Regions from separate parts of the uncultured Solobacterium sp. genome, predicted to be linked through region 3. Evidence: predicted binding sites of a transcription regulator. Region 3 holds the regulator's gene; each other region holds the start of a gene.
What was found. Region 3 encodes Rex, which represses fermentation and respiration genes when NADH is low (regulators of the CRP and FNR family bind a similar motif). Its sites were predicted from a motif close to GTGAANNNNTTCAC; they were not measured.

Region 1 (7,855 bases), on a different contig from region 3:
ATGCAATCGCATCTATCATTGGTGCTATTCCATGCGCGATGTTAATGCATGCAGGAAATATCTCACTTGGTATATGGGTTGGAATCGGTGTGACAATTTTTGTAAGAGCAATGGCAATTCTACATAAATGGAGTTTACCAGTTGCTAAGAATATTCATGACTAACATACATGTAATCGATTGTATCAATTAAAAAAGTAGTAATATGACGAATGACATTTAAGGCTTCTCTTAGATCGTGATTCGTTTTTTGTTTTGCCCAAAGGGCAATAGAGGAAAAGCTATATTCACTTACGTCTATTCCATAGTGAAAACAAACACAATAGAGAATACTTTTCATTTCTATTTCACTCGTACAATATTTAGGGAAACATGTACGAAGTAAATGATAGATGTAGTGTTGTAATGCATGTTTTATTTGTAGTGTAGTATCGTCTGTGGCTGTTTGAAGGATAGAATCTATCTTTATCTTAGATAACATAGAACTTAGAATTCTAGACATCTGTTTTATATGTATAGCAGGATGTGTTGAAATAAATTCTTTGCCAACTGTATGTTCGATATCAAAAACTAAGCGTACTTGATGATTGTTTATGGAATCTCTTAGTAATGCAATAGCAGTGTAACCTCTACGAACAGTACGATGATATGATTGCCAAGCTTTATAGGGTAATACAACTGTTGCAGTTGGGCATTGTGTAAATATCAGAATGATATTTTCGATTGATTCTTCATGGAAGAAACTTAATTGATTTAGAAATGTTAGGTAATTTTCAGGATAGAAGATATTTGTTAAATTCTCTTGAATCATATGTAGAAGCTGTTGTTTTGTGAATGATGTTTTCATAGGATACCTCAACTCCTATATACAGATGTACGATATAAAATCCCTGGCGCATTGATATCTACTTATTTTCGCTAAAAGCGTGATATAATAACAGCATCTAATGGAGGTACTTAAATGGAACAATTAGAGTTTAAATTTGATACACAGTTGTTGATTGATGGACATGATTTAGATGAAGATGTCATTAATGACTATATTACAGAGAATTTTAGAGGTGACTGCTTATTAGTTGTTGGTGATGATACTTTAATCAAGATTCATTTCCATACAAATGAACCATGGAAGGTGCTTGAATATGCACAATCTATCGGTGATATCTACGATGTAGTTGTAGAGAATATGCAACGCCAAGAAGAAGGTTTAAAGGGATAAAAAAACGAGGGTTTACTCGTTTTTTTTAATATCCATTTTCATAGAAGAATTGATTAATAGCCTCGGGATAATCTTCTAAATTCATGTGCATTTTGGAATGATGTTCTACAAGTTTATCTGCGATATGACCATGTAGCCATACACCCATGCGCAAACTAGTAAAGATATCACAATGATACGCAAGCAATGCAGTTAACATGCCAGTTAGTAAATCCCCACTGCCAGCTTGTGCTAACCCTTCGTTACCAGTCTGATTGATATAGCATTGACCATTTGGTGTAGCAATAATTGTATGTGCTGATTTTAGTACGATATATACTTTTAATTCCTTTGCATATTTTAATGCATAGTGCAAAGGATTACGCATCACTTCTTCTTTTTCTAGGTGGAATAAGTCTGCAAATTCTCCAATATGTGGTGTTAGGATAATCGGTGATTTTGCAAAGCGTAATTTCCATGTGTTGTATCGTAACATGCGTATAGCTTCCGCATCCAATATCAAAGGAGCATGGCAGTTTTGAATCATTAGATCAAGACAAATTTCTTTCTCATACATTTGTGTAACACCACTGCCGAAGGCGGCTGCACTAACATGTTCGATTGTTGGGGTTAACTGTTGTTCAACATTGTGTGATGAGAATGGATGGAATACGGCTGTTGTATGCTTCGAAGCAACGATAGGGTAGATACCATCGATACATCCTACTTCAATGTATGGAAAACCAAGTGCTTTTGCACCGGTAATATTCAGGCTGATTGCTCCGGCCATCCCATAAGAACCTCCAACAAGTAGAATCTTACCACTGCTTCCTTTATGTGCAGTTTCTTTTCGTTTTGCAAGATTTTGAAAGAATAGAGTTTGATCCATCTCTAAAAAACAACTTTGTTTTGGGTGCGGTATATCAAGTGAAACAAGTTCTAACTTTTCAAATAGATGGTGATACTTCTGCAATATGTGGAAAGGCTTATAGCAATCTAACGCAAATGTAACTGTAGAATGTAGCGCGAATGAATCATGCATGGCTGAATCACACTCTGCACCAGAGTTGATATCAATACTATAGATTGGCTTTTTTGCGTCCTGTATCTGTTTGAATACTGTACGCATTTCATCCGTTAATTTGCCATGATAGCCAAAACCAAAGATACCGTCGATAATAACGTCACAAGATTTTAAGCATGTATCTAAAGAATGAATTGGTTGAATAATGGAAGGTGGAATTTGTTTATATATCTTCATCGCATCTGGATTCTTTGGAAGCCCATTTACTAGTATCAGATTGATGTGAAATTGTTTTAGGTTGTTGATAAGCGCAAAAGAATCTGCACCATTATTACCGTTTCCGGCCAATACTAAAATATTAGAATTCACTTCTAAATAAGGTAATAAATGTGTGGCTAATTTCTTGCCTGTAAGATTGATTAATTCAAATGACGAAATACCCGATTTTTCTTCAATCTCGAGCATTTCTTTACGACTTACAATCATATTTTGTATCCTTTACAATCATATATTAACACTTACAGAAATCTATTGTGAAAAATTATAATAAAATTGTGATATAATTCGCGTAAGCAGTAGAAAAAAGGAGGATTTGCTAACATGCCAACAAAGAAAACTGTTAAAGAAGTAGCAGAAGAAGTAGCGAAAGAAGTAGTTGAAAAGAAGGCTACAAAGAAGAAGGCTGCACCAGCAAAGAAAGCTGAAAAGAAAGAAGCTACTGAAAAGAAAGCTACAACTGCAAAGAAAGTAAAGAAGGAAGTACCAGCGGCTAAGACTGTTAAGAAGGAAACTGCAAAGAAGGCAGTTAAGAAGACAGCTAAGGCTACGGTTGAAGATTTAGATTTAAAGACAGTGAAAGATTACGAAGACGCAATCAACTGGAAGAAGGGTGAAGCTAAGGCATTGGATTGGCTCTATATTGAATTAAGTGCAGACGCATTATTAACTCAATTTGAAGCTGGTAAGGATAACCTTAAGACAGTTTGCCAAGCTTTATATAACTGCATGCTTGAAGGTGACTATTATATCGTTGAGCCAACAGAAGATAACTGTGCATTAGGTACAGTTGCTGTACGTTTCTATTGCGATAACTTAAGTCCTGAACGCAAGAAAGTATCTGAAATTAATCAATAGTATATAAAGCCGAATCGTAAGATTCGACTTTTATTTTGTAATTATGTATGCATTTACCCAAAGGAATACAATCTCAGATAAACCAGTAATCTTCATCTGTAGAATACAATCAAAGAAACAGAAGATACATGCTGTAAAAAATAATGTCCGATACTGGAAAAATTGAGCTAAATCTTTTATCAGAAATACATAAAGAACTAACGTTGAATATGCAAATAATAGATGCATGTTTTTTATAAACGTTAATTCAATATAAGGAAATATAAGTGTGAGTATCGCACAAAGAAAGAATAAAACTCTAACATATTGCTTGGTCGTATCCTTTAGTTTCCAAAACAGATATATGAGTGAAATCCCACATAAAACTTGGAGAAAGATACGAATTTTAGATTTAGAAAGTAAGACACTGATATTCGTTTCATATCCAGCATAGACAAGCCATAGTATTGTAAATACGAGTGGGATGATAGGGAATATCAAATACTGAATATACTTCTGCTTTCTGTTCATGTTGTTATTATAACAAACTTAGGGGCGATAATTTGGGTTAAACATGTTATAATCTTGTCGTTATGAAGAAGAAAGAAATATATATCTTGATCAGTATTATCTTGATTGCAGTATTAGGAATTATTGGTCTCAATATCGCTAAAAATAAAAAACAACCTACAAAGAAGGACGAGCCAACTGCAGAAACAACTCCAACACCTAGTACAGAACCTAGTACTAATGCAGATTCTCTTGGTGTTCCAACAGAAAAGCCAGTTGGAATCTGGGTGGGTATTGTACATCGTGGAAAAGTTGTACAATGGTTCGATTCAGGTGTTGATGGAGAATATGTTGTTAAAGGTAATGTAGGTGAAGTACACGTTGAAGTGAAAGATAAGAAGTGGCATGTACGTGAGGTCGATTGTCCAAATCAACTATGCGTAAAAATGGGTTGGGCAGATGAAAATAGTATTATCCCAATTACTTGTCTTCCAAACGATGTTTTTATTGGGTCAGCAAATCTATTATCTGAGTATGTAGGTGTGAAATGAGTATAGCTAAAACGAAGCGTTTTACAGTACTAGCACTATTAGCTGCTATTGCGATTACGTTGAATATTTTAGAAACTACAATGATACCTCCTTTAATGGGTGTCTTCCGTATTGGTCTAGCAAATATTATGGCCTTGGTTGCTTTACGTATGTTAGGTATTAAGGAGATGCTCATCGTAAATACAATGCGTGTATTGATTGGCAATCTTTTGACTGGTACGATATTTGGAAGTGTATTCTGGATTAGTTTAGCGGGTGTAGTACTCTCGAGTTTGATACTAATCTTAATGGATTTATTAAGGTCTTCCTTGATGTTTACTTCCGTTATGAGTTCTATTGGACATTCGCTAGGTCAGGTATTGGTTGTTACATTCTTTTATATGCAACCGGCATTTATTGTTGTATTACCATATTTCTTATTATTATCTATTCCAACCGGATTATTAACTGGATTTGTAGCAGCAATTGCTATCCAGCGTGTAAAGCCATTACGTAAGCAAGATTAACTTCTTGCTTTTTATTTGGTATATATAATAAAAAGTCATGCGTGTATGCATGACTTATATCCACTGTAAGCAGCAGGGGCAGAGAGAATCGAACTCCCATCAGCGGTTTTGGAGACCGATGTACTACCATTGTACGATGCCCCTAAAATAAAAAGTGACGCGTACGGGATTCGAACCCGTGAATGCCGCCGTGAAAGGGCGGTGTGTTAAGCCACTTCACCAACGCGCCAAGTGCTTGTATAATATAGCATGTCTAGAATTTCTTTGCAATCATTTTATTCAAAAAAATCAAAAAAATTTGCTTGCCTAGAAATATGTGCGGATTTTAGCGCATATCTAACGTAATTTTATGTATTTAATATAGTGGTCTGTTATAATTACATCAATAGAAAGATTGATTATTATCGTTATAATGTGTAGAAGGAGATATTTTTATGATTGATTATAGTGAGGGTAGTGGAAAGCAGTATCATACTGGTGTTGGAAAAGGCGATGTTGGAAGATATGTATTCTTGCCAGGTGATCCAAAGCGTTGTGCCAAAATTGCGAAGTATTTCGATGATGCTGAACTTGTAGCGGACTCACGTGAATATGTAACTTATACAGGATGGTTAAATGGTGTAAAGGTATCTGTTACTTCAACAGGTATTGGTGGACCGAGTGCTTCCATTGCGATGGAAGAGCTAACTGCAGTTGGTGCAGATACATTTATCCGAATAGGTACATGTGGTGGTATGGATTTAAGCGTGAAGAGTGGTGATTTAGTTATCGCAACTGGCGCAATTCGTATGGAAGGAACTTCTAAGGAGTATTCTCCTATTGAATATCCAGCTGTTCCAGACTTAGATATTGTAAATGCTTTGGTAGAAGGTGCTCGTCGTGTTGAGCATCCATATCATACGGGGGTTGTTGAGTGTAAGGATGCTTTTTATGGACAACATCGTCCAGAAACACTTCCGAATGGACCAGATTTAATTCGTAAGTGGGATGCTTGGCTTAAGATGGGTGCAAAGGCTTCTGAAATGGAATCTGCAGCTCTATTTATCGTAGCTAGTTATTTACATGTTCGTTGTGGCACTGTTCTTCTGACAGTCGCAAACCAAGAACGTCAAAGAGCAGGTTTACCAAACCCACAAGTCCACGATACAGACCTAGCAATCAAAGCTGCCGTTGAGGCGGTGAAGTATTTGATTGAACAAGATGGTAGTGCAGACTAAAAAACTCATTTGCAAGAAATGAGTTAGTCTCTAAGAGAATACCAATCAGTATATTTTCTAAATGCAGAAGGGATTGCAAGTGATTGCAATTCCTTTTTATTTACGAGATAGTAATGTTCATCTAATGGATGTTGGATTTCAGCTACCTTGATTTCATATGCACGCATGTGCCATTCTAAGTGTGTAAAAATATGTTTTGCTTCAGGTAGAGTTGTAATCCTAAGCGGTGTAAACCCTAAGGATTCAATATGACTAATCGTTTCTGATTTTGTTAGATGGGCATCAACACCAGGGAATTCATATAACCCTGCTAGAAGTCCTTCTTGAGGTCGCTTATGAATTAAGAATGATTGATCATCACGAATAATAAAGAGGGTACGCTCTAATATCTTTCTATCTTTTAAAGAAGAGCGATATGGGATTCTGTCTGTCATCTGATTTTGATATGCGTAACAGTTTTTATTGAGTGGACATTTTGTACATTGGGGAGCACCGTTTGGTACACAAACTGTTTCACCCAGTTCCATAATACCTTGATTAAAAGAGGCGTAACTAAGATTTGGCTGTTTACAACTGTAGAAGTCATTGAGTTTTTCTTCAATCATCTTCTTTACCTTTGGTAAGCGGATGTCTTCTATAATTCCATAATATCTAGTTAGTACACGTAGTACATTTCCATCAATTGCAGGTGCTGGTAGATTAAATGCAATCGAAGCAATAGCACCCGCTGTATAGGGACCGATTCCTGGAAGTTTCTTCAGTAGTTCAAAATTTTCTGGTAACTTACCATCATAATGTTCCATCAAATAGATAGCACATTTTTTTAAGTTTCTTGCACGACTATAATATCCAAGACCTTCCCAAAGTCTCATTAAACGATCATCATCGCAGTTTGCTAAGCTGGCTATATCGGGTAACTCCTTTTTAAATGCAAGATATTTTGGTTTAACAGCTTCAATTCGTGTTTGTTGTAACATAATCTCACTTAGCCAAACATCATAAGGATTTCCCGTATCACGCCAAGGCAAACTGCGTTTATTTTCGTCATACCATTGTATTAACTTTTTAATATCTGTATTTTTCATCTGATTTATTTTAGCAGATATTGTATGGGTTAGTCATTTTAGATACAATATAATCGACATATGCGAGCATAATTTAATGGTAGAATGCAACCTTCCCAAGGTTGATGTGCGGGTTCGATTCCCGTTGCTCGCTCTTAAAATGAAAATGTTGGAGAAGAGTATTGCTATAACATATATTATAGATAACTTGCATCATTTTCCTTTATCTTTGGGAAACTTTTATAAAAGGACATATATTTTATGAAACTAAGTGATTTCTTTGAGAAACATGTAAGAGTGTTTACTTGTAATAGTTTAATTATTATCGGAGAAGTCATAGACTACTATCCTGCTATAGGTACTGAGTCTGGTGAAGATGAAATTGATATTTTCCCAGATGGGATAAATCATATTATTCGTTTGAAAGAAAGTGATATTGTAGCAATTGAGGAGATATTCTTAGACTCAAACTCATAGTCCTCATTTGAATTGTGGCTACGGAAGACCATCCCAAAACTGTGTTATGGTTGCGCTAATAAGGAATATACAGTAATATCTATGAGTCTTTTATAGAAAACTGATTATACTGGTCGGGAATACAAAAGCTCGATCAGTTTTTCTTTAATGAGACTAAGAAGCAGAGGAGATTTATGAATTTTACAGATTTAGAACT
Region 2 (7,855 bases), on a different contig from region 3:
CGTTTCTTCTTTACTAGTATGATGTTTCCAACCAGCCATTTCACCGACACCTTCAACAGAAGCGTAAGCATAAAAATCATCTAAGTCCTCTTTTACAAATGGTCTTAAGATAAGTCGCTCTGTTTCTAGTTGTCTTCCATTAATATGAAAATCTGCGTTCATTAATAATTTCCCCTTTAGTAGTTATACATCATAACGATAACTATCATAGGCACGATAGATATCATCTAGATGTGTATGATTTAAAACAAATGAATCTCCTAGTAATGTAAACTCTCCATCGACGATTAATAGACCACTGTTTTTAGGGATTGCTACTACTGGATTTCCTACATCTTCAATTTCACGAATGATTGTAGATAAATGTTCTTCATCTTCGACGTAATTTATATCTACATCAAATTCTGTTAGTAGACCAAGTCCTTCTTGTAGTTCAAATGTATTATCTAGATTTGACTCGTGAAATGTATCAAATTGTACAAGAGCACCTGCATGATGTCCTATTAGGATACCATCAAAGTTGCATAACAAATCACGTAAGCCTAAATCTTCGATTCTCTGCATGATCCATTCACCGCAATCACCAGTGATCACAATTATATCCGCAGCTTCAATTTTCGCTTTTGCACTTGCGTAGTTATCCTTGTAATAATTAAACCAACTAATTTGTTTTTCACGGATACCGTAGTTATAGAAAGGACGTACCATCATTTCATACGCTGGTTTCCCTTTTGCAAAGAAGTCATCCCATGTCGCAAATTCATTAGACCAACCATCGTTATATGATAATGGCATCATCAGTACCTTCATATCTTTCTCGATGAGTTGTGATAATTCACCAAAGCCCCATGCTTGATCGAATGTAAATTGATTTAATAGTATATGTATCATGTTTATCACCTGCATTCATTATATGACTTGTATAGTAGAAAATCTATTTTGTATAATCTCTGTAAGGAGGAGGATGTTATGGTACGCTATCATATTTTTGTGGAAGGACGAGTTCAAGGTGTCGGTTTTCGCTACTTCGTTTCAATGCATGCACAATCTTATGGATTAACGGGAAGTGTGAAAAATCTAGATAATGGTTTGGTAGAAATCTATGTACAAGGAGAAAGTGATACCATTGACCAATTCCTTGCGACTATCATTAAAGGAGATGGTCGTTTCATCAAAGTTGATGATTACTCCTGTAAAGTTGTCCCTATCATCCCAGATGAAAGACGATTTTCCTGTCAGTATTATTAACATGCATACAATATTTTCCAAGGGCTAAAAATGCCCTTTTTTCTTTCAAAAATATTAATTTTTAAAATGTAAGCGATTACTTGTGATTTTTTTATCATTTACTATTGTCTTGATTATGTAAACGTGGTATTCTTGCTTACGTGAAATAATTCACATGGAGGAAAAGGACATGGCAGTCAAAAAGAAAGAAACTAAAGAAACAAAAGTAAATACAGCCCCTGTGGAAGTTCGTGTCAAAGAAGTAGACGATAAAGTTGCCCTTGCATTAAAGGCACTAAATGACTTTGCATCATTTGACCAAGAAAAAATCGACTATATCGTAGCAAAGTGTACAGTAGCAGCACTTGATCAACACGGTACATTAGCTAAGGCAGCAGTTGACGAAACAGGACGTGGTGTATTCGAAGATAAAGCAACAAAGAACTTATTTGCTTGTGAGTACATGGTGAATTACCTACGTGACCTAAAGACAGTCGGTATCATCAGTGAAGACCCTGTTACAGGTATTACAGAAGTAGCTGAACCAGTTGGTGTTGTTGCAGGTTTAACACCAGTAACAAACCCTACTTCAACCGCAATCTTCAAGAGTTTACTTGCATTAAAGACAAGAAATCCTATCATCTTTGCATTCCATCCAAATGCACAGAAGTGTTCATCTGAAGCAGCACGCATTGTATATGAAGCAGCTTTAAAGGCTGGTGCTCCTGAGAACTGCATCCAGTGGATTGAACATCCATCTATGGACGCAACAAGTGCACTTATGAATCATCCAGGTGTTTCTACAATTCTTGCAACTGGTGGTAACGCAATGGTTAAGGCAGCTTACAGCTGTGGTAAGCCTGCATTAGGTGTAGGTGCTGGTAACGCTCCTGCATATATTGAAACAACTGCAGATATCAAGCAAGCAGTTAACGATATCGCAATGTCCAAGGCATTCGATAACGGTATGATCTGTGCAAGTGAACAGACAGTTATCGTTGATGAGAATATCTACGAAGATGTTAAAGCAGAATTCAAACACTATAATGTACACTTCTGCTCACCAAAAGAAAAGAAATTACTTGAAACATACATGTTTGGATATACAGCTCACTCCAAAGGCGTAGAAAATGCAAAGTTAAACGGTGCAGTTGCTGGTAAGCCAGCTGCTTGGATTGCTGAACAAGCAGGTTTCAAAGTTGATCCTCAAACATCCATCTTAGTTGCTGAATTAGAAAAGCCAGGTGTTGAAGAACCACTATCACGTGAAAAATTATCACCAGTACTCGCAATGGAAAAAGCAAGTTCCGTTGAAGATGGATTTGATAAAGCAGAAGCTACTGTTATGTTAAACGGTGTTGGACATACAGCTGCGATTCATACACGTTCCGCAGAATTAGCAAAGAAGTTTGGTGAACGCATTAAAGCTTGTCGTTTAATTTGGAACTCCCCTACTACATTCGGTGGTATCGGTAATATCTATAACTCCTTTATTCCATCATTAACACTTGGTTGCGGATCTTATGGTCACAATTCAGTATCTGGTAACGTTAGTGCAATTAATCTGATTAACATCAAGAAGATAGGTAAAAGGAGAAATACAATGCAGTGGTTCAAGATTCCAAGCAAGATTTATATTGAACAAAATTCCATCACATACTTACGCGACATGCGTGAAATCAATCGTGCATTCATCGTTACAGACCGCACAATGGTTGATTTAGGTTATGTATCAAGAATTACTGAACAGTTAGCAGCCCGTAAGAATAAGGTACAAGTTCAATTGTTCTGCGACGTTGAACCAGATCCATCCTTACAGACAGTTAAGAAGGGTTGGGAATTAATGCAAGCCTTCAAACCAGATACAATCATTGCTTTAGGTGGTGGTTCCTCCATGGACGCTGCTAAGGGTATGTGGTTATTCTACGAACACCCAGAAGTTGACTTCGCTGACTTGAAGCAGAAGTTCATGGATATTCGTAAGCGTGCATTCCAGTATCCTGAATTAGGTAAGAAGTCTCACTTAGTATGTATCCCTACTACATCAGGTACAGGTTCTGAAGTATCACCATTCGCAGTTATTACAGATAAGGTTAACAAGCTCAAGTATCCATTAGCTGACTACTCATTAACACCTACAGTCGCAATCGTTGACCCAGCACTTGTAATGAGCTTACCTGCACAGGTTACAGCTGACTCCGGTATGGACGTATTAACACACGCATGTGAAGCATACGTATCCGTTATGGCTACTGACTACACAGACGCTCTTGCATTAAAGGCAGTACAGATGGTATTTGAATACTTACCAAGAGCTGTACACTATGGTGCTAAGGACGAAGAAGCTCGTGAGAAGATGCATAACGCTTCTACAATGGCTGGTATGGCATTCGCGAACGCTTACTTAGGTATGTGCCACTCTATGGCTCATAAGATTGGTGCTGAATTCCACACAGTACATGGACGTACTTGCGGTACATTATTACCATACGTAATCCGTTATAACGGCACAAAACCAGAAAAACCAGGTCTATGGCCTAAGTACCAATACTACAACGCTGATGAACGTTACGCTCAATTAGCACACGCTATCGGCCTCAAGTTCAACACAGTACAAGAAGGTGTTGAAAAGTTTGCCAAGGCAGTTCACGATTTAGGTATTGAAGTTGGTATGGCAATGAACTTCAAGTCACAAAATGTTGACAAGAAGGAATGGGAAGAAAGCTTAGAGAAGTTAGCTTACCTCTCATATGAAGACCAGTGTTCCCCAGCAAACCCACGTGTTCCAATGATCAAGGATATGATCGAATTAATGCGTGCAGCTTACGAAGGAACAGAAATTCATTACGAACAACACTAATGACAAAAGGCACATCGAGCGATGTGCCTTTTACTTTTTATTCTGTTGTAGCTTACTGGGTATTTGTTCACACCAGCCAATCCACTTCTCTTCATAGTCATGAGCAGAAATAACTCTGTCAACCAAATCATATGGAGAATGAATTCCCTTTTGAGTACATTGTTCTACACAATAACGATATAGATTCCAATCTAGTTCATCTTCATCGTAGACTAGTGGTACCGATTCTAAACCTGCAAGTATTGCCGAGACTGCCCTTGTATGTCCATCCGTTAAGATCGGAATACCATCTAATACCTTCACAGGTAAAGGTTCAAAGTTTGATAAATCATCTTTATGAAACCATGCTTGAATGTTCGATAGTTTCGCTTGCGAAATATAAAACTGGGATGGTTGTAAATCTTTTAAAGAATAATCTGGATTCTTCTTTTGACTCATTTGCCACTCCGATAATGATACATTATAATTCCACCTGCTACTGCTACATTTAAAGACTCAAAGCCTTCCATCTCAATACGTACACGATAGTCAGCTTGCACAATAATATCTTGATGAACACCTTGTCCTTCATTTCCCATCACAAATGCCATACATTCTGATACAGGTATTTCACTCATTGTCGTAGATTCCTGTAAAGAAGTCGCAATGACTTTTACACTATGACTTTGTAATGTAGGAATTAAAGTTACGAAGTCTTTGCGTATAACAGGGATATGAAACAAGGCACCTTGGGTAGAACGAATTGCTTTATCGTTATAAAGGTCACAAGTCTCAGTTGAACAATACACGCCATCAAAACCAAATGAAATTGCGGTACGGATAAGTGTGCCAAGATTCCCAGGGTCTTGAATGCCATCCAATAATAATAGACGATTTTGTTTTGTAATATCTAGCTTACGTTGACGGCAAACCGCAATGTAATGTACATTTGAAACATTCTCAGATAACTTTGCCATAATGGTAGGTGTTACTTCTACCACATGTTCAAAGTCAAATGGTGAAGTTGTATCCGTTACAATTGTTTCTACGGCATTGGCCGCTAAAGCTTCACCAATAAGATGTTCTCCTTCCACAAGAAATAAACCCGTTTCATCACGGTATTTTTTCTTATGTAATAGAGTCCAGTTTTTTATTTTTGTATTCTGTAATGAACTTATCTTTTCCATAGTCATATCATATCACATCTATTTCGTAGCGACGATTTCAAACAAAGGAGTTGAAGCGTAATTGATTTTCTCCTCTTGCGTCCATACTCTTTGGTATACTTCTGTATCAATCTGAATATCTTGAAAGCCAATCTTCTCTAATTCTACTTTGTCCCAAGAAGGTCTATCTATAAGCGTCATCGGTAACTGTTCTGCGATACGCTCCATCTGGTCAAAGTTTTCTCCGATATTATGGTCGTACAGATGTGCTCGCTTTACATTTTGGCGGTCTTCTTCATACGCATTGCGTAACTCTTCAGAGAATAAGTAGTGATACCAATTCGCATCGAAGATAATGAGTTTGCCTGATGGTTTTAATACACGATACCAATCTTGATAGGCAGCTGTTGGATTCTCTAAATTCCATGTTAGATTACGGTTGATAATCACATCAACGGAATTATCTTCAAACTCTAAATGTTCTGCTGGTTGTTTAAGAAAACGAATGGAAAGATGATACTTTCTCGCATTTTCTTGGGCTTGTTTTAACATCTCTTCGGTACAGTCGATGCCTGTCACCTGATAACCTGCTCGACTGAGAAGGATTGCCATAAACCCTGGACCAGTACCGATATCTAATATCTTTAGGTCTTTCTTCCTTGGAAAGTGGCTTGTTAGTTCACATAACCAGGAAACAGTAGATGTCCCTGCTAATTCTTCATTATTTTCGACGGAATAACTATCCGCACGCTTGGTCCAATATTGGATAATTTTTTCTTGTATTGTATGCATGTCTCTTAATCCCTTATTGTGTTTCATTCTATCATAGTTCAAATGAAAACCCGAATTTCTTCGGGTAATTATCGTCTTTGTCGATATACTTCAAAGGATAATACAGCAGCAGCGCTGGCTGCGTTTAACGCATTGCGAAAATCATTTGCGTATGGAATATAGATATTTTGTTCAATCTCATTTCGCACAGCAGATGATAGTCCCCTCATTTCACCACCGATGGCTATTAAACTAGGCTTTTGATAGTCCGCTTCTAGATATGTAATAGCGTCTTTACGCATTGCCGCATAGGTTTTAACACCTTGTTTTTTAATATCTTTAACAAGTTGTGGTAAGTTATCAGACATGACAATATTCATGTATTCAAAGGCACCTGCACTGGATTTGGCAATTGTGCTTTCCGCACTCGTCCAATCGTGTTTTGGTAGGATTAATCCATCACAACCTGCACTATATAAAGTGCGGATAATATATCCTAAATTAAATGGATCTTCTACTCCTTCTAGCAATACAAGAAATGGTGCTTTACCATGCATGCATTCGGATAGTTCTTGATAGACTCTAGGACCTGCTTGCGCAACCAATCCACCGTGTGTTCTCCCAGTTGCCATTGAGTTAATTTCTTCACGTTCTAACGGCATGCATGGAATTCCTTTTTCCTTTGCACGATGTAAGATAAAGTTTAAGTCCTTATCATTTTTATGTTTATCGTAGTATAGCTTTTCAACTTTACGATGATTTCCTAAAATGGCAGCTTTTACACTAACATTTCCTTCAAGTAACATTAGCGTGCCCTCCGCACTAGGTCATTTTCACCTATTTCAAATGGGATTGGAACTTGTACCACTACCATTGGACGTCTAGAACTTACAAGGTATTCTCCCTTTGGATCTTTAATCCACGCAACTTTGAAAGTACGCTTGTCTTTGCCAGGTGAAATCACTTCTAACATTTCACCAACATCAAAGGCATTACGTGTCTCTAAGTAGGCTACATTTGCATCTTGGTCGTATCCAGCAACCTTGGCTAAGAAGTCATGATTTACATCCGCATCGGAGTATGCATGGTAAATCAATGTATTTAATCCCGCTTTGCCAGGATAGAACGCTGTTGTTGTCTGGCGATTTTCAGCACGAGAGATTTCCTTTTTGTGATATGCCAATCTGTCTGGTGAAAGTGGTCCATCATTCTCTGCAATCTCATCAATCAGATGACGATATGCACTAACAACAGATGCGACATAGTACTCTGTCTTCATACGTCCTTCAATCTTTAAAGAACTAACACCTGCATCCATCAACTCATACATATAATCAGCTGCCAGTAAGTCTTTTGAACCCATGGAATATAAAACATCAGTATTTAATTCTTTATCATCTTGATAGACATGATATTGCCAACGACAACTTTGTGCACAACCTCCACGGTTGGCATCACGCAATGTCATACGATTGGATAATGTACATCTACCAGAGTAGTTTACACACATACCACCATGGATAAAGGCTTCCGTATCCACTGGGCACTCTTTTGTAATGGCATAGATATCTTCAATCGAACATTCACGAGCAAGTACTGCACGGTCTAGCCCTAACTGTTCGTGCAAGAATTTAGCTGTTTCGACATTCGTAATACTCATCTGTGTAGAACAGTGTATTTCTAACTTAGGTGCACATTCACGTGCTAATTTCATAATCGATGGTGAAGCCGCAATGATCGCTGTAACACCATACTCTTCTAACTTCATTAAGTATTCACGTAAACCCTCATAATCTTCTTCATGAGGAATGACGTTTGTTGTGACATGGATATGTGCGTTATGTTGACGGGC
Region 3 (7,855 bases):
TGGGTTCCAACCTACTGCTGTAGAGATATCCCAGTCAGATTCATTACCACTAGTTGCAAGGTATGTTGCTGCATAGTAAGCATCCTTGTCAATTGGCATTACATTGATTAAGATTTGTCCATTTGTAGCTTCTTCTACAGACTTCTTTAAGGAGTTAGCCTGGTTAACTGCAAATGACATTGTTGAAAGTGTTACTAAGTCTAGAGAAACAGGTAATGTTAATCCAGCTTCAGAAGCAGCCTTAGCAAGTAATTCCTTTGCCTTATCTGGATTGTAGTATGGATCCTGTCCTTCAGAAAGGTCTAATGAGTTACCAAATACATCTGTCTGTTCTGTAACAAGCTTAGCAACTGTCTTACCATAATCTTCGCCCTTAATTTGAACGAATGTTGTAGGAACTAATTCATTACGTAATGAAGCCTTAGCAGCTGTTTCATCACCAACTCTTTGCTTCAAGTATGCAACTCTATCGAATGCAGCCTGTAAAGCAAGACGGAAGTTCTTATTTAGGATAGCCTTATGTGTGTTTTCCTTTTCAGCATCTGTTGTCTTGTTTGTATTGTTGAAAGAACGACGGTTATAGTTGAATGCCAATGAGAATGTACCACCATCTGTCATAGGAATATAAACGTTATCCTTGTACTTATCCATGTACTTATCAAATTCTTCAGTTGACCATGTACCACGGATAGAAGCAGATGTATATGTACCAGCTTCAAAACCATTCATGATTGAGTGGTCATCAGAGCCATCATCATATGTATAAGTTACCTTATTGATATATACGTGTTCTGCATCCCAGTAGTTCTGATTCTTTGTGAATTCAACGATAGACTTAGCTGTGTTGTTTGTTAAGATGTAACCACCATTGTAAAGAATAGATGATGGATCAACAATACCGAAATCACATGCATTTAAATCAGGGGAACCTAACTTACATCCGGAACCCTTAGAATTTAAGAAGTCTTCATTGATTGGGAATAAAATACCATAAGTTGTTAGAGAGTAGAAATAAGATGCTGGTTTTTCAAGAGTATACTTCAATGTATAATCATCAACAGCTTCTACACCAACCTGATCAAATGGTACTTCACCAGCTTCATATTCAGAGAAGTTCTTAATAAGACCTTCTACTAAGTATTTTGTACCAGACTTGAAGTCTGCTGAGTGTTGAAGACCAGTAACGAAGTCCTGTGCCTTTAATTCAGCATATTCTTCGCCTTCATTTGTTACCCATTTAACACCCTTACGAATCTTAAATGTCCATTCTGTCTTATCATCGTTAGATTCATAAGACTCAGCAAGAGCAGGTACATAGTTACCGTACTTATCATTTTCTAATAAGCCGTCAACAAAGTTTGCTGTATTTTCGTTATCAACCGCCTTGTTGGAAACTGTGTAGTCTAAGCTCTGCATATCCAAAGAATAGACGGATCTAAAGTCTTCAGATTGTGATGCAGTTGTCTGTCCACCTTTGCCATTGCAACCTGCAAGAGCTAAAACAGCGGCAAGAGAACCCAATAGTGCTTTTTTCATAAATTCCTCTTCCTCCTAATTTAAGAGAACTCCCTCTCTTAATATACCAGTAATATTACGCAAATCCTAAAATGATGTCAATAGTTTGTAAATGATTTTGAAAATATTTCCTAGTATTTTTTCTTTTATGAAAATATTTTCATAAAGTGTATTTTCTAAATTCTTTGCTTGTCTTTCACTTCCTTAAACCTACATCCTATTTCTATGATATAATTGTTCAGCGCTGGAGAAGTACCCAAGAGGCTGAAGGGGGCGGTTTCGAAAACCGCTAGACGTGAAAGCGTGCGGGGGTTCAAATCCCTTCTTCTCCGCCATAATAAAAGCCTGTCATTTTGAAGTGACTAGGCTTTTTATTATGCGACTTCCTCTAACAATGATGCCCATCTTTCTTCTAGATGTGCTAATTCATTATGTATATCATCTATATCTTGATCTAAATCATTCATCTTTTGATAATCTTGATAATATTCTGGTTCAAAGCGAAGTTCACGCATCTCTTCTAACTCCGCTTCTTTTTCTGTAATCAACCGTTCAAGTTTCGCAATCTCACGACGACGTGCTTCTGGTGATAGTGCCCTCTTCACCTCTTTTTTAGGATTTGGTTCACTACTTGTTTGTTTCGCTTCGCTTATTTGTACAGGTTCTTGATTCATATATTCATCATAAGTTTGATTTACAAACTTACAGCCATCATTACTTAGAATTAATAAACCTGTTGCCATCTGTTGAATAAAGTAACGGTCATGCGAAACAAATAATATCGAACCAGTAAATCCCTTTAGGGATAATTCGAGTGCTTCCTTGCCTGGAATATCTAAGTGATTTGTTGGTTCATCCAGTATTAACATATTGGCATGCTGTAATAATAGTTTTACAAAAGATAGGCGTACTTTCTCACCACCTGATAAAACATCAACGGTTTTAAATACATCATCTGCCGAGAATAAAAACTGACCTAATACACTACGAACAGTTGTTCTATCCAAATCTGGATACTCATCCCAAACTTCTTCTAGTACTGTTTTACCAGAAGAGAACTGTGCAAGCTGCTGATCAAAGTATCCTTGTTCAATTTGATGACCAAACAAGAAACTACCTGATAGTGCAGGAACGATGTGCATGAGTGTCTTTACAAACGTTGATTTTCCTGTACCATTTGGACCAATAATCGCAATTCGATCGCCACGGCGCATCTTCATCGAAATCGTCGTAAGAACATGGTCATATCCAATCGCAAGATTTTCAACTTCCAATACTTTTTCGCCACCTTTTACGCGTGGAGTAAATTTAGCATGAAATGTTTTATCATCTGTTTGATCCACTTCAATACGGTCCATACGCTCTAAATATTTAATCTTGGACTGTGCAAAAGCAGCTTTATTCTTTTTATAACGGAACTTTTCAATTAACGCCTCTAAACGCTGAATATCTTTCTGTTGTCTTGCATATGCAGATTGTTGACGTTCAATATCATTTTCACGTTGAATGACATAGTTAGAATAGTTACCTGGATAGCGCTTCATCTTTCCATATTCCATATTATATACAACGTCAACTGTATGATCTAAGAACATCCGGTCATGTGATACAATGACTACCGCCTTTGGATAATTCTTTACATAGCCTTCCAACCACTCAATCGCATCAATATCCAAATGGTTTGTAGGTTCATCCAACAATAAGACATCCGGTTTTGATAATAGTAGTTTTACGAATGCGATACGTGTTTTTTGCCCACCAGAGAACTCTCCAATTTTCTTTTGAAGATCTTCAATCGGAAAACCAAAGCGCGTAAAGACTGTTTTCATCTCTGATTCCCAATGATATCCATTCATCGCTTCAAACTGTTCTTGAACCGTTGCGTATTGCGCAAGAACCTTTTCACTCGCATCTTTCTCCATTTGCTTTTCTAATTCATGCATTCTTGCTTGCATCGCAAATACCGGTTCATAAATAAGACGTAGTTCTTCCTCAACAGTTCTTTCATCATGTGGCAATACCTTCTGTGATAAGTACCCAATGACCGTATTATTCTGTTGTGAAATCGTCCCTTTATCAAATTGTTCTTCCCCACACATACAGCGTAAAAAGGTTGTTTTACCACAACCGTTTCTACCAACAAGGGCAATCTTCTCTGTACCTTTAATCTCAAAATTAACATCTTCAAAGATTGTATCGACGCCATAATATTTTGAGGCTTTACTAACTTGATATAACATCGTTACCTCCATAAAAATGGAAGTGGCAGCCGCTTGCATTACCACTCCCATATCATAATTTCTTTTAGAAGTTTAAGTTTCGTGGTGTTCTTGCGAAAGGAATAACGTCACGAATATTTTCCATACCTGTAATATACATTACTAAGCGTTCAAATCCTAAGCCAAAACCTGCATGTTGGCAACCACCATATCTACGTAAGTCGAGATACCACTGATAACTATCTACATTCATGCCAAGACTTTCCATCTTCTTTTCTAGAATGTCTAGTCTTTCTTCACGTTGGCTTCCTCCAACAAGTTCACCAATACCTGGCACTAATAAGTCGCATGCCGCAACTGTCTTACCATCGTCATTACGACGCATATAGAATGCCTTAATCTCTTCTGGGTAGTCGATTAAGAATGTAGGACCTTTAACAACTTTCTCTGTAATGTAACGCTCGTGTTCTGTGTTTAAATCCATACCCCAGTGAATGTTGTTGTTTTCAAACTTAACATCTGCATTCTTTAAGATTTCAATTGCTTCTGTGTATGGTAAACGCTTGAAAGTTGAAGTTCTTACATGCTCAAGACGTTCTAATAGAGATGTATCAATTCTTTCATTGAAGAACGCAAGCTCTTCTGGACACATTTCCATGACATAGTTAATACAGTACTTTAACATATCCTCGATTACATCCATACTGTAATCTAAATCCGCAAAGGCCATTTCTGGTTCAATCATCCAGAACTCAGCTGCGTGTGTTGTTGTATTAGAATTTTCAGCACGGAAAGTTGGTCCAAATGTATAGATATCTCTAAATGCCATTGCATAGGCTTCTGCTTGCAACTGACCAGATACTGTTAGTGACGCATGCTTGCCAAAGAAATCTTCTTCATAGTTTCCATCTTCACGTGTTGTAACTGTAAATGTTTCGCCTGCACCTTCCGCATCAGCACCTGTAATGATTGGTGTATGTACATATACAAATCCTTGATCTTGGAAGAATTGATGAATTGCCATTGCTAGCACAGAACGTACTCTAAATACAGCAGAGAAAGTATTCGTACGTGGTCTTAAATGACCAATTTCACGTAAGTACTCAAATGTATGTCTCTTCTTCTGTAAAGGGTATGTGCTATCGCATTCACCTTCTAAATTGATTTCAGTTGCCTGAATTTCAAATGGCTGAGAAGCTTCTGGTGTTAATACAAATTTACCAACAACAGAAACTGCTGTACCTGTTAAGTACTTGGCAACTTCAGCGTAATTGGAAAGAGTATCAGAAGAATACACAATCTGTGCATTCTTAAAGAATGTTCCATCATTCAAGGCAATAAAAGACACATTCTTACCAGCACGGTTTGTACGAACCCATCCCTGTAATTGGATAAAATCTAACTGGTCTAGTTCTAGTGTTGTTCCATCTTTCGCTAACTGATATAGTTCGCGGATACTCATTTCTGTAGGCATACTTATTCAATCTCCATTCTTATTTCTACATTAGTTATTCATTGCATTGGTTTCAAATACCAATTCCTGAATACTAGATACGACATCTACCTGTCGTACATATACTCCTGATGGAACCGAGAAATGTTCCATCGCAAAACTTACAAATCCATGAATGCCATGTGCAACCAATAAATCTACTGTCTTCTGTACATCTTGTGAGATACACAAAATAGCGATACGGCAGCCTTTTGGCATCTTTTCAGCTATCTCATCCATACTATATACAGGTACAGATGCCTTCTTTACATTCTCTGGATGTAAATCAAATGCACATACGATTTCACCGACAATATGGTTCCAGTGATTGTAATTCAATAACGCTTTTCCAAGGTTACCAGCACCGACAAGAATAATCTTCTCATCAAAGTTTACACCAAGCTGATTGGAGAAAATACTGATTAAATCCTCAACGTTATAACCATAACCTTGCTTACCAAGGTTTCCTAAAAAACTAAAGTCACGACGGATTGTTGTTGACTCGATAGATACATAGTCAGCCAACTCCCTAGACATAATTCTGTTTATCCCATCTGCATGTAGCTTACGTAATGCTTTTAAATAGACAGGATACCGTTGTAATGTTGCCTTTGGTACTTTCTTTTCGCTCATATTTATCACCGTCCTCTATTTTAACACCATTTGTGAAAAATTTGCTAAATTTTATTCTTCGCCTGGCATCATGAGGCCTGGATCAGCCGCTGCCGCAAGATCTCCAAATAATCCATGTTTGTACGCAACATAACCAACTGCACCAATCATTGCCGCATTATCTGTACAACAATACATAGGTGGAATCACTAGTTGTGTATTTGGATATGCTTGCATCTTCTCAGTCATTAACTGTCTTAATCTTGAGTTAGCTGCTACACCACCTGCTAAGACTAACATCTTTGGCTTTAAATCCTCGACAGCCTGTAATGTCTTTCCTGTTAATTGTCCTAATGCAGTTTCCTGGAAAGCATATGCTACATCTTCTTTGATGATTTCATTACCTGCTTTTTCTTCACGTTGAATTAACTGTAATACAGCTGTCTTCAAGCCTGAGAAACTAAAATCATATACACCATCTGTCTTTGGGGATGGTAACTTATAATGTTCTTTACCCTCTTTTGCCATACGATCAATAACCGGTCCACCAGGATAGCCTGTACCTAATACGCGTGATACCTTATCGTATGCTTCCCCAATCGCATCATCCTTTGTTGTGCCGATGACTTTATAATCCCAATCATTTTCCATATATACAAGTTGTGTATGTCCCCCAGAAATCACTAATGCTAGTAATGGGAACTTTAAATCTGCCACAAAGTTATTTGCCCAGATATGACCTGTCATATGATTGATTGGTATTAATGGCTTATGGAATGTCCAAGCAATTGTCTTCGCCGCTTGTACACCTACATGTAGCGAACCAATTAAACCAGGTCCTTGCGTATATGCAATCGCATCAATATCATCCATAGTTAGATTGGCTTTCTTTAATGCTTCATCAATAACTGTTGATATATTTTCAACGTGGATACGGCTAGCTACCTCTGGCACAACACCACCATATTGTGTATGAACATTTATCTGTGATGATACGATATTAGATAATATTTCTTTACCATCCTTAATAATTGCACACGCTGTTTCATCACAGCTTGATTCTAAAGCTAAAATCAATGTCATTTATAAACCTCCTAAGGGTTTAATCATTAGATATGCATTCTCGCCATCATCATAATAATTCTTGCGAGTATTCACAGAAATAAACCCGTTTTTTTCATAGAATTGAATTGCACGTTCATTTGATATACGTACTTCCAATGTCATATTTTCACACTCTTCTTCAATTGCGTTTTGAAGAGCTTCATTCAATAATTGTTGACCAATACCTTGTTTCCAACTTTCAGGATGAACCGCAATATTTGCAAGTTGAGCTTGTTCATAAGTAATCCACCAATCAATATATCCAATGATTGCTTGATTCTCTTCAAAAACCAATAAGTTGGAGAAAGGATTTTCCAAAAGTTCATAACGAAACTGTGCTAAAGTCCATCCCCCTTTTGGAAAACAAATATTTTCAAGATCTACGACTTTCGAAAGATCTGTTTCTATCATCTTTCGAATCATTATTTATGAATATTATATGCATCGGATGACTTTAAATACTCTGGCACAATCAAATGCACATTCTCTGCTTTCTGCCACTCATTTTTTAACAACAAGAAGTTCTTTGCCATGTTTGGGTAATACGTTTCTTTCCCAAATAATTGACCATCACCAACGAGCTTTTCATCACGTACCACATTTTCAAGATCATCGATATATTCAACTCGTTCTTCTTCAACAGCCTTGCCATTTTTATAGGCACAAGTATATACACGTTTACCACGTGCATCCAATACTACACGACAATCATCCAAGCCAGCATACAACAACATCGTAGGAAGAGTATACAGTGGCTTATGCGTCATGGAACAGAATACTTTCGCAATCGTCATTGCAATACGAACACCGGTATAACTACCAGGTCCCTTTGTAATAACAATCTGATCAATATCATCACTCTTTAAAGATAATTTTGATAACATTTCTTCAAGTTTAGGGAAAATTTCTTCTG
Region 4 (7,855 bases), on a different contig from region 3:
AAGATATCATCGCACTCCGTAAGGCAAACCCAGAAGCTTCCTTAATGGAGCTGTGTAGTATCTATGAACGTCAGACTGGAGAAATTGTATCGAAATCAGGCATGAAACATCGCTTTGTAAAGATTCATGAGCTAGCGATGAAAGAGGTAAAACAAGATGAATAGAACACAACTACAGACAGCGGTATCCACAATTATTTTAATGGTTATCGTTGCACTGATTTTCCGCTACCTATGGTGGCTTATCCTATTATTACTATTACCTATTGTAGGATTTGTGATTTATGGGCTGATACAAGCCAGAAGATTAAATAAGCAGATGGAAAACACTACTGCAGAAGAATTGGATATTGATCGTACTTTCTATCAGTCATATTCAAACCCTAAGAAAAATCAAAGTGATATCATTGATGTCGAATATGAGGAACATACAGACGGAGAATAAGACTATGGAAAACGTAACCACTGAAATATTAGAAAATGATTTTACAACTTTACAAGTGATGGATTGGCCTATGGTTCAAGAATATTTACAGCGTTGTAAATATGAAGAATCAAATCACAATATTATTAATATGATTATGTGGTTACAGACATATCCGCTGTTTTACTATAAAAGAGAAGAGTACGTATTGCTGTTGGGTATACATGAAGGATGTTTCTTCATGTATATGCCACTATGTGAAAAACAATATATCGCTGAAGCGATAAAAAAGGGTAAGGAAATCTTTGACCACTATGGACATGACTTTACACTCAGCTGTTTTACAAAAGAGATGGTAGATGAAGTCATTAAACTTTATCCAGAATATACAGCCATTCATGAAAGTTGGGCAGATGATTATGTCTATGATGGAGAACGTTTACGTACCTATGCTGGTAAGAAGATGCAAAAAAAGCGCAATCATTTGAATGCGTTCTATAAAGACTTTGAGGGTAGATGGTCATACGAAACTCTTGATGAGACCAATATCGATGATTGTATTGGATATTTGAAGGATTGGAAATCAGAAGATCCAGATGATTTCTTACAGAGTGAGAGAATTGGTACATTCCGCATCTTAGACTTGTATGATGAATTACCTTGTAAGGGCGGTTTGATTCGAATCGATGGCAAGGTACGTGCTTTTGCGATTGGATCAATGTTATCAGACCGTATGTGTCAAGAGAATATCGAGAAGGCAGATGGAGATGTTAGAGGCCTTTACCAATGCATCATGAAAGAGATGTTGAGTCATGAATTTCCTGGCATTGAACTCGTGAATCGTGAAGATGATACAGGTCGTGAAAATCTAAGAGCTGCTAAACTGTCCTATCACCCAGTCAGTATTATTGAGAAGTATCGTATTAAGAAAGGTGTTGAATCATGATTACAAAAGCAACGAAAGAACAAGCTACCGAAGTAAAGAATCTTTGGAAAGTATGTTTTCCACAAGAGGATGAAGGTTACATCGATTACTATTTTAAGAATCTATTTGTGCCAGAAAATTGCTTTGTATACGTAGAAGAGGGGCATGTTGTCTCGGCAATCATTCGCGCCCCACATGCGATGATGTTTAATGATAAAGTTTTACGTACTAGCATGATTTTAGGTGTTTGCACATTACCTGCATACCGCAAGCGCGGATATATGAAGCGTTTAATGGAAATTGTATTAGACGCATGCGAGCATACTGAACTGATTACGCTCATTCAGGCATATGATCAGAAACTATATGAACCATATGGGTTCCGTAATATCTACAATCGCTCTACCTATCGTTTAACACGAGATGATGTAAAGCGTAGCACAAACTTTGGCTGTTCCTATGAACCAACAGCGATTGATTTACTAAAGGTATACTCTGCATTTATCCGTCGATTTAATGGTTACTATGCAAGAGACCTAGAATACTTTGTAAAGTATAAGAAGGAAATCAACGCACAAGGTGGCAAGATTGTAGCCTACTACAATGGCAAGGACCAAATCAGAGGATATGCGACAATGTTGCCAAAGGGAGATGTTCTAGAAATTGAAGAACTAATCTATCTTGATTCCACGGCCCTAATGAAACTATGTAACGCAGCGCTATTTGAAAAGGATGTTGTGGAATTACATGTATCAGAAGCAGAAGACTTAACACTTGTATTCCCAGAGACAAAAGTTGAGACATACGGTTCTACAATGGCAAGACTCAATGACGCAAAGCTATTCTCAAAACTTGTAGGTAGAGATATCTCTACGGTTGAACAAGCATTTGCGACAAGTATCAAGCCACTTAATCTAAATGAATTTGCATAAGAAGGGTGTATATCCTTCTTTTTCTGTGCTATATAATAAATAAAAACAGAAATCTATATCATTGAGGTGATTGTTATGAGAAGAGATCGAAATCCATTTTTGATTATTGCAATCATAATCTTATCCGTTATAGTTGTAAGAGCTTTGGTACGTGGGGCGTTATTGAGATTACCACAATATCCAGAATACTTTAGTGAACAAATTATTAACTCTACAGATCAAGATACAATCAAAGAAATCAAAGGGACAAAACTAGAAGAGTTTCATTTAAAATTTAATTATAGTGATGTCATTGGTTGTAAAACAGGGGTTCCTCCTTGGGATTGTGGGATAGAGAACCTACAAATTACAAATATTTATGTTCAAAGAAATTATTTTGCACATAAGCAGTATATTGGGAAATATTTTGAATATATTGTAAATTCATATCGAAATAAGAAGGGATATACCTTTCGATTGTATGTCACGAAGGAAAATTTACCGCATCAATTTACAAATTTACATCCTGTCGATTTGGAAAGAGAAGAGTACACCATAGGAGGGAGAATCGTAACGGTACAGAAGTTATCTGACGAGGGAGATAAAGCACTGAATTTTTATCTGACTAGTGACGATTGGTATGGCTATAAACTTATGGGACTTATCGTTTATGAAAACCAAGAAACAATTGCGGATAGTACATCGGATATTCAAGAGATTCTTGAAAAGTTATTAAAGGACCATTGAAAATAAGTATAAAAAGTCTTTAAATTCACATGGTGCTAATTTATATAAAAAGTTAGAAGAATTTTTAGTGAAATTCATCACGTTAGCGCTTACATTCAAATGGTCTTAATTGACCGAAAACATATAAAAACATATAATATAAATGCAACAAAAGGAGGTCTTTGAAAGACAATATGACAGATGTAAGAGTTGCTATTAACGGTTTTGGCCGTATTGGCCGTCTAGCTTTTAGACAAATGTTTGTAGCTGAAGGTTATGAAGTTGTTGCAATCAACGACTTAACAACACCTCACATGCTAGCTTACTTATTAAAGCATGATACAACACACGGTAAGTGGGATCATGAAATCTCTGCAGATGATGAAAAGGGAACAATCACTGTAGATGGTAAGGAAATTACAATTTATAAGGAAGCTGATGCTAGCAACCTACCTTGGGGTCAATTAGACATCGATGTAGTTCTAGAATGCACAGGCTTCTACACAAGCAAAGCTAAGTCTGAAGCACACATCAAGGCTGGTGCTAAGAAGGTTGTTATCTCTGCTCCTGCAGGAAACGACTTACCAACAGTAGTTTACGGTGTAAACGAACATGTTGTAACAGCTGAAGACAAGATTATCTCTGCTGCTTCATGTACAACAAACTGCTTAGCTCCAATGGCTAAGGCATTAAATGATTTATATCCAATCCAATCTGGTATCATGACAACAGTTCATGCTTACACAGGCGATCAGATGATCTTGGATGGACCACAGCGTAAGGGTGACTTACGTCGTTCCCGTGCTGGTGCTTGCAATATCGTTCCTAACTCAACAGGTGCTGCTAAGGCTATCGGTCTTGTAATTCCTGAGTTAAATGGTAAGTTAATCGGTGCTGCTCAGCGTGTTCCTGTTCCTACAGGTTCAACAACACTCTTAGTCTCTGTAGTTAAGGGTAAGGATGTAACTGTTGCTTCTATCAACGCTGCAATGAAGGCTGCTGCTTCTGAAAGCTTCGGCTACAATGAAGAAGAAATCGTTTCTTCTGACATCGTTGATGAAACACATGGTTCTATCTTCGACGCTACACAGACAATGGTAGCTAAGATTGATGACGACACATACCAGGTACAGACAGTTTCTTGGTATGACAATGAGAACTCATATACTTCTCAGATGGTTCGTACAATCAAGTACTTCGCAAACGTTAAGTAATTAACCTAAGCAATCTAAAAATCACACTTCTTATGAGGTGTGATTTTTTTGATCTCTTTATTTTTGATATACAATTTTACCATTAACTATTGTCATGTATACATCTAATGAGCGACAATCTTTTGGATTGGTATGCAAAATATCACCATCGATAACTGCAAAGTCTGCAAGTTTTCCAACTGTAATTGATCCCAAATCATCTTCACGGTAGAAATCATATGCTCCACCAAATGTCCAACTTTCCAGCACCTCTGGTATAGTTAAGCAATTTTCCTGATTGAAGGGATTTCCACCTTCAGGGAATAGACCTGTTACAGAGTAATAAACAGATTCGGGTATATGATCAATAACGAGAGGGAGGTCAGTACCACAGCATAGCGGAACACCATAGTCTTTCATCTTACGGCGATTCCAATAATTTTTTCCACGTTCTAAGCCAATCTGTTTTTTTATCATTCCGACTTTGTCATCGTAGCTAGTGATTGATTGAATTTGTGGATAATATTCGCAAATAATACCAAGGTCTGCCATTCGTTTTAAATCAACTGGATCACTAAATTCTGCTTCCGTTATAGCATGTCGATTCACTAATTTTCCGTTATTATCTTTTTTGCATAAATTAAAGATATTAACAGCTTTTTCGACTGCTCCATCACCTTGAGCATTTAGTGAGAATCGAGTACCAATTTTATCGGCTTCAAGTACTTCATCCTGAATTAACTCCCAATTAATATCAAGTTTACATTTATAATTTTGATTCTCGTATGGTTGCTTTAATAAACCATTTCCCTGAGAAATAGAACCATCTGTCATACGATTAAAACCTGAAAACCGAATAAAATCAGAATTGTAATTGGCCATCATCTTTTTAGCATATTCAAAGTTTGCATTCACGCCTACTGGTTGGGACATAAAATGTACACGTAAATTTAAATCTTCCTCAGATTCAAGCTCAGACAAGATATTTTGGAAGCCACTAAATTTATCAAACCCAATTTCTTTGACGGAAGTAATACCGCGCGCATTTAGCATAGCCATATATTTTTTGAATAAGGGTTTAATAAAATTCTTATCTTTAAGTATTTCGTCTAATAATTTCCAGAATACTTCATTACAATCTGCAGTTAAATCAAATCCATAGTGATTGATTGCGGTTGTATTTAGCCAAAAATGTTCGCCACTTGTAGAAAATAGGACAATACGACAATTTGGGAATAATCCTTCTAATTCTTCAGGGCTTGGGGTGTTAAAATTATCGGATATTCCATGACCAAAGATATGATCTTGATGGGAATAGCATGTTTTTAGAACCTCAATAACATCTTTTTCCGTTTTTGCATTTGAAAGATCGATACCGATGTATCGCAAAGACCAACCGGTAAAGAATGTGTGTGCATCAAAGAAACCAGGCAAAATAGTTTTCCCGGAAAGGTCATAAACCTTATATTGATTTTCTAATGAAGAAGGAATATAACCTTTTTCGACAGCATGAATTCTATTGTCATGAATAATAATATAGCCGTTAATAACATCTTGTTGATTAGCACAAAAAATTTGATCTGATTTTAAGATATAGTTGTTAATAGACATTTCTCCTCCTGGGTAAAAGCCAAAAAAGCATATAAATATATATGCTTAGTGCAGAGAAATTTGTTTAAAGTGTATATGCTGACTTGAATATAGCATAAAAAATAAATAAATTACAGATTATTCTGATTTAAAAGTTTCGAATCCATACTCAGCTTTATCGCATGGCATATAGGATGTCGTAAACTCAACAACATTTCCACTTGTATCATGACCAATATATTCAAGGTTATAGATGTAACTATCAGAAGATATATCCATAATTTTAGTGATTGGGTGGAAGGCTTTCTGAATAGTTAGTTTTTGCTCAAATGAAATTGGGAAATGTTCCTTTTGTTTCATGTAGTCATAGAGTGAGGCTTTTGAAAAATCATGATCTTGGATATCATCAAAATATTTGAAGGGAAGATAACAGTATTCAAGAGCAATACTTTCATTATCAATTTTACGCAAACGATGTAATGCATATATTTGTTCACCGTGCTTTAAATTAAGTTTCTTTTCAATATAAGTTTGGTCTTTAATGATACCCTCTTCTAAGATAGTGTTTTTTAGTGTTAAGCCATGTTTATTTATAAAAGCCCCCAGGCCGATACTTTTACCTGTAGAATGATCATTTAAATATAAAATTTTATTTGCAATTTTTTTTGTAACAAAAGTACCATTGTTTTTTACTCGAAATAAATATCCTTCGTCAATTAAAGCATTGATAGCATGTTTAACTGTCATGCGGTTAATATGATAGAGGGAAGACATTTCACGCTCACTAGGTATTTTTTCTCCTGGTAAATATTCACCATCTTTAATACGTTGGATGATTAAATTTTTTAATTGGATATACAAAGGAATTTGGTAGTTCATAAATATCACCTAAAATAATTCAAATGAAAAACGTTCATATTTCATATAGCTTTCGGTAAATGCAACAACATGATTGTGATTATCATAGATGCATCCGGATAATAATGCTACATGTGCATTACTAGAAAGTTCTAATGCATCGCGATAGCTACTTTCTGCCTCGATAACACGAATTCTTTGCGTGGTTCTAAAGAATTTAATGTTAAATTTTTCTACTAAGATATCATTTAAATTTTCAATATAAGATTTATAATCTATCAACTCGGGTGCTAAATTTGTAGGAATGAAACAGTAATCCATACATATTGGCTCATGATCGGCAATCAGTAAACGCTTAATTTCAAAAAACTTAGTACCAAGTGGTAAATTTGTCTCTCGACATAAATACTTATCAGCTTCAATCTCAATAAACTTCAATAATTTCGTTTCGTATGTGGATGCATTATCTTTAATTATTTCTGACATTAGACGAATAGTATTAACATTTTTTGTAATACGCTGTTTAGCTACAAAATAACCAATTTTAGGTACCACATAAATAATTCCCATTTCTTCTAAAATTTTCATGGCAGACCGTAGGGTCAAACGCTGAATTGAGAATAATTCGCATAGTTCACGTTCGCTTGGAAGTTTATCTCTATATTTCAAATGGTGATCAGCGATATATTGCCGAAGTTCATTACTGATCATAATATCCAAAGTCATAACTTTCATGAACTTATTTTAACAACTTTATATACTTTTTATCAAATACATATATGTAAGGGGTTGCAAAGGTAAAACATACTGGTATAATAAAGTTAAATAGTGGTATATATGTAAACCAAAAAGGCAGAGATGGGTTTTAAAGTGTAGATATGCCACAAGAAAAAGGAGGACACATAATATGTCTAATCAGAACACCCAAGATTTGAAACGCAAACTTGGATTAGGTGCAGTTATTGCACTTGGTGTTGGAACAACAGTAGGATCTGGTATTTTCTCATCCTTATCAGAAGTAGCTGGTGCAGCGGGAAGTAGTTTAACGCTAGTATTAGCATTTTTGATTGGTGGTTTGTTACAGATTCCAGCAAATTTTTGTTATGCAGAACTTGCATCGGCGTTTCCTGAAGATGGTGGACAATACGTCTATTTCCGTGAAGCTGGTTCTCGTCCGTTAGCTTTCCTATGCGGATGGATTAGCTTCTGGGCAACTGACCCTCCATCAA

Region 1: RWM19_RS04570 (NAD(P)H-hydrate dehydratase) is a predicted target of Rex. The motif match lies at 2,776-2,789, and genes of this name have one in related genera.
Region 2: adhE (bifunctional acetaldehyde-CoA/alcohol dehydrogenase) is a predicted target of Rex. The motif match lies at 1,389-1,402, and genes of this name have one in related genera.
Region 4: gap (type I glyceraldehyde-3-phosphate dehydrogenase) is a predicted target of Rex. The motif match lies at 3,074-3,087, and genes of this name have one in related genera.

Annotation. Positions count from the first base shown of each region.
Region 1 covers NZ_CAUQGG010000005.1:117,646-125,500, reverse strand. Annotated here, with positions in the region: gene RWM19_RS04585 (trimeric intracellular cation channel family protein) at 1-164, shown strand, start outside; gene RWM19_RS04580 (hypothetical protein) at 145-846, opposite strand; gene RWM19_RS04575 (hypothetical protein) at 961-1,218, shown strand; gene RWM19_RS04570 (NAD(P)H-hydrate dehydratase) at 1,244-2,707, opposite strand; gene RWM19_RS04565 (hypothetical protein) at 2,822-3,355, shown strand; gene RWM19_RS04560 (NusG domain II-containing protein) at 3,928-4,395, shown strand; gene RWM19_RS04555 (Gx transporter family protein) at 4,392-4,901, shown strand; tRNA gene RWM19_RS04550 (tRNA-Trp) at 4,975-5,045, opposite strand; tRNA gene RWM19_RS04545 (tRNA-Glu) at 5,057-5,130, opposite strand; gene udp (uridine phosphorylase) at 5,336-6,118, shown strand; gene RWM19_RS04535 (A/G-specific adenine glycosylase) at 6,142-7,203, opposite strand; tRNA gene RWM19_RS04530 (tRNA-Gly) at 7,266-7,336, shown strand; gene RWM19_RS04525 (hypothetical protein) at 7,444-7,659, shown strand; gene RWM19_RS04520 (DEAD/DEAH box helicase) at 7,833-7,855, shown strand, end outside.
Region 2 covers NZ_CAUQGG010000007.1:89,327-97,181, reverse strand. Annotated here, with positions in the region: gene RWM19_RS05700 (GNAT family N-acetyltransferase) at 1-162, opposite strand, end outside; gene RWM19_RS05695 (hypothetical protein) at 184-891, opposite strand; gene RWM19_RS05690 (acylphosphatase) at 970-1,248, shown strand; gene adhE (bifunctional acetaldehyde-CoA/alcohol dehydrogenase) at 1,418-4,087, shown strand; gene RWM19_RS05680 (hypothetical protein) at 4,118-4,525, opposite strand; gene RWM19_RS05675 (RNA methyltransferase) at 4,522-5,253, opposite strand; gene RWM19_RS05670 (class I SAM-dependent methyltransferase) at 5,272-6,024, opposite strand; gene RWM19_RS05665 (RNA methyltransferase) at 6,093-6,809, opposite strand; gene RWM19_RS05660 (U32 family peptidase) at 6,809-7,855, opposite strand, start outside.
Region 3 covers NZ_CAUQGG010000012.1:36,701-44,555, forward strand. Annotated here, with positions in the region: gene RWM19_RS07410 (peptide ABC transporter substrate-binding protein) at 1-1,536, opposite strand, end outside; tRNA gene RWM19_RS07415 (tRNA-Ser) at 1,762-1,850, shown strand; gene RWM19_RS07420 (ATP-binding cassette domain-containing protein) at 1,890-3,755, opposite strand; gene asnS (asparagine--tRNA ligase) at 3,820-5,208, opposite strand; gene RWM19_RS07430 (redox-sensing transcriptional repressor Rex) at 5,239-5,859, opposite strand; gene tsaD (tRNA (adenosine(37)-N6)-threonylcarbamoyltransferase complex transferase subunit TsaD) at 5,911-6,921, opposite strand; gene rimI (ribosomal protein S18-alanine N-acetyltransferase) at 6,922-7,353, opposite strand; gene tsaB (tRNA (adenosine(37)-N6)-threonylcarbamoyltransferase complex dimerization subunit type 1 TsaB) at 7,365-7,855, opposite strand, start outside.
Region 4 covers NZ_CAUQGG010000002.1:135,522-143,376, forward strand. Annotated here, with positions in the region: gene whiA (DNA-binding protein WhiA) at 1-164, shown strand, start outside; gene RWM19_RS02035 (hypothetical protein) at 157-444, shown strand; gene RWM19_RS02040 (phosphatidylglycerol lysyltransferase domain-containing protein) at 449-1,369, shown strand; gene RWM19_RS02045 (GNAT family N-acetyltransferase) at 1,366-2,280, shown strand; gene RWM19_RS02050 (hypothetical protein) at 2,356-3,006, shown strand; gene gap (type I glyceraldehyde-3-phosphate dehydrogenase) at 3,180-4,199, shown strand; gene RWM19_RS02060 (amidohydrolase family protein) at 4,257-5,789, opposite strand; gene RWM19_RS02065 (GntR family transcriptional regulator) at 5,907-6,647, opposite strand; gene RWM19_RS02070 (GntR family transcriptional regulator) at 6,657-7,337, opposite strand; gene RWM19_RS02075 (amino acid permease) at 7,534-7,855, shown strand, end outside.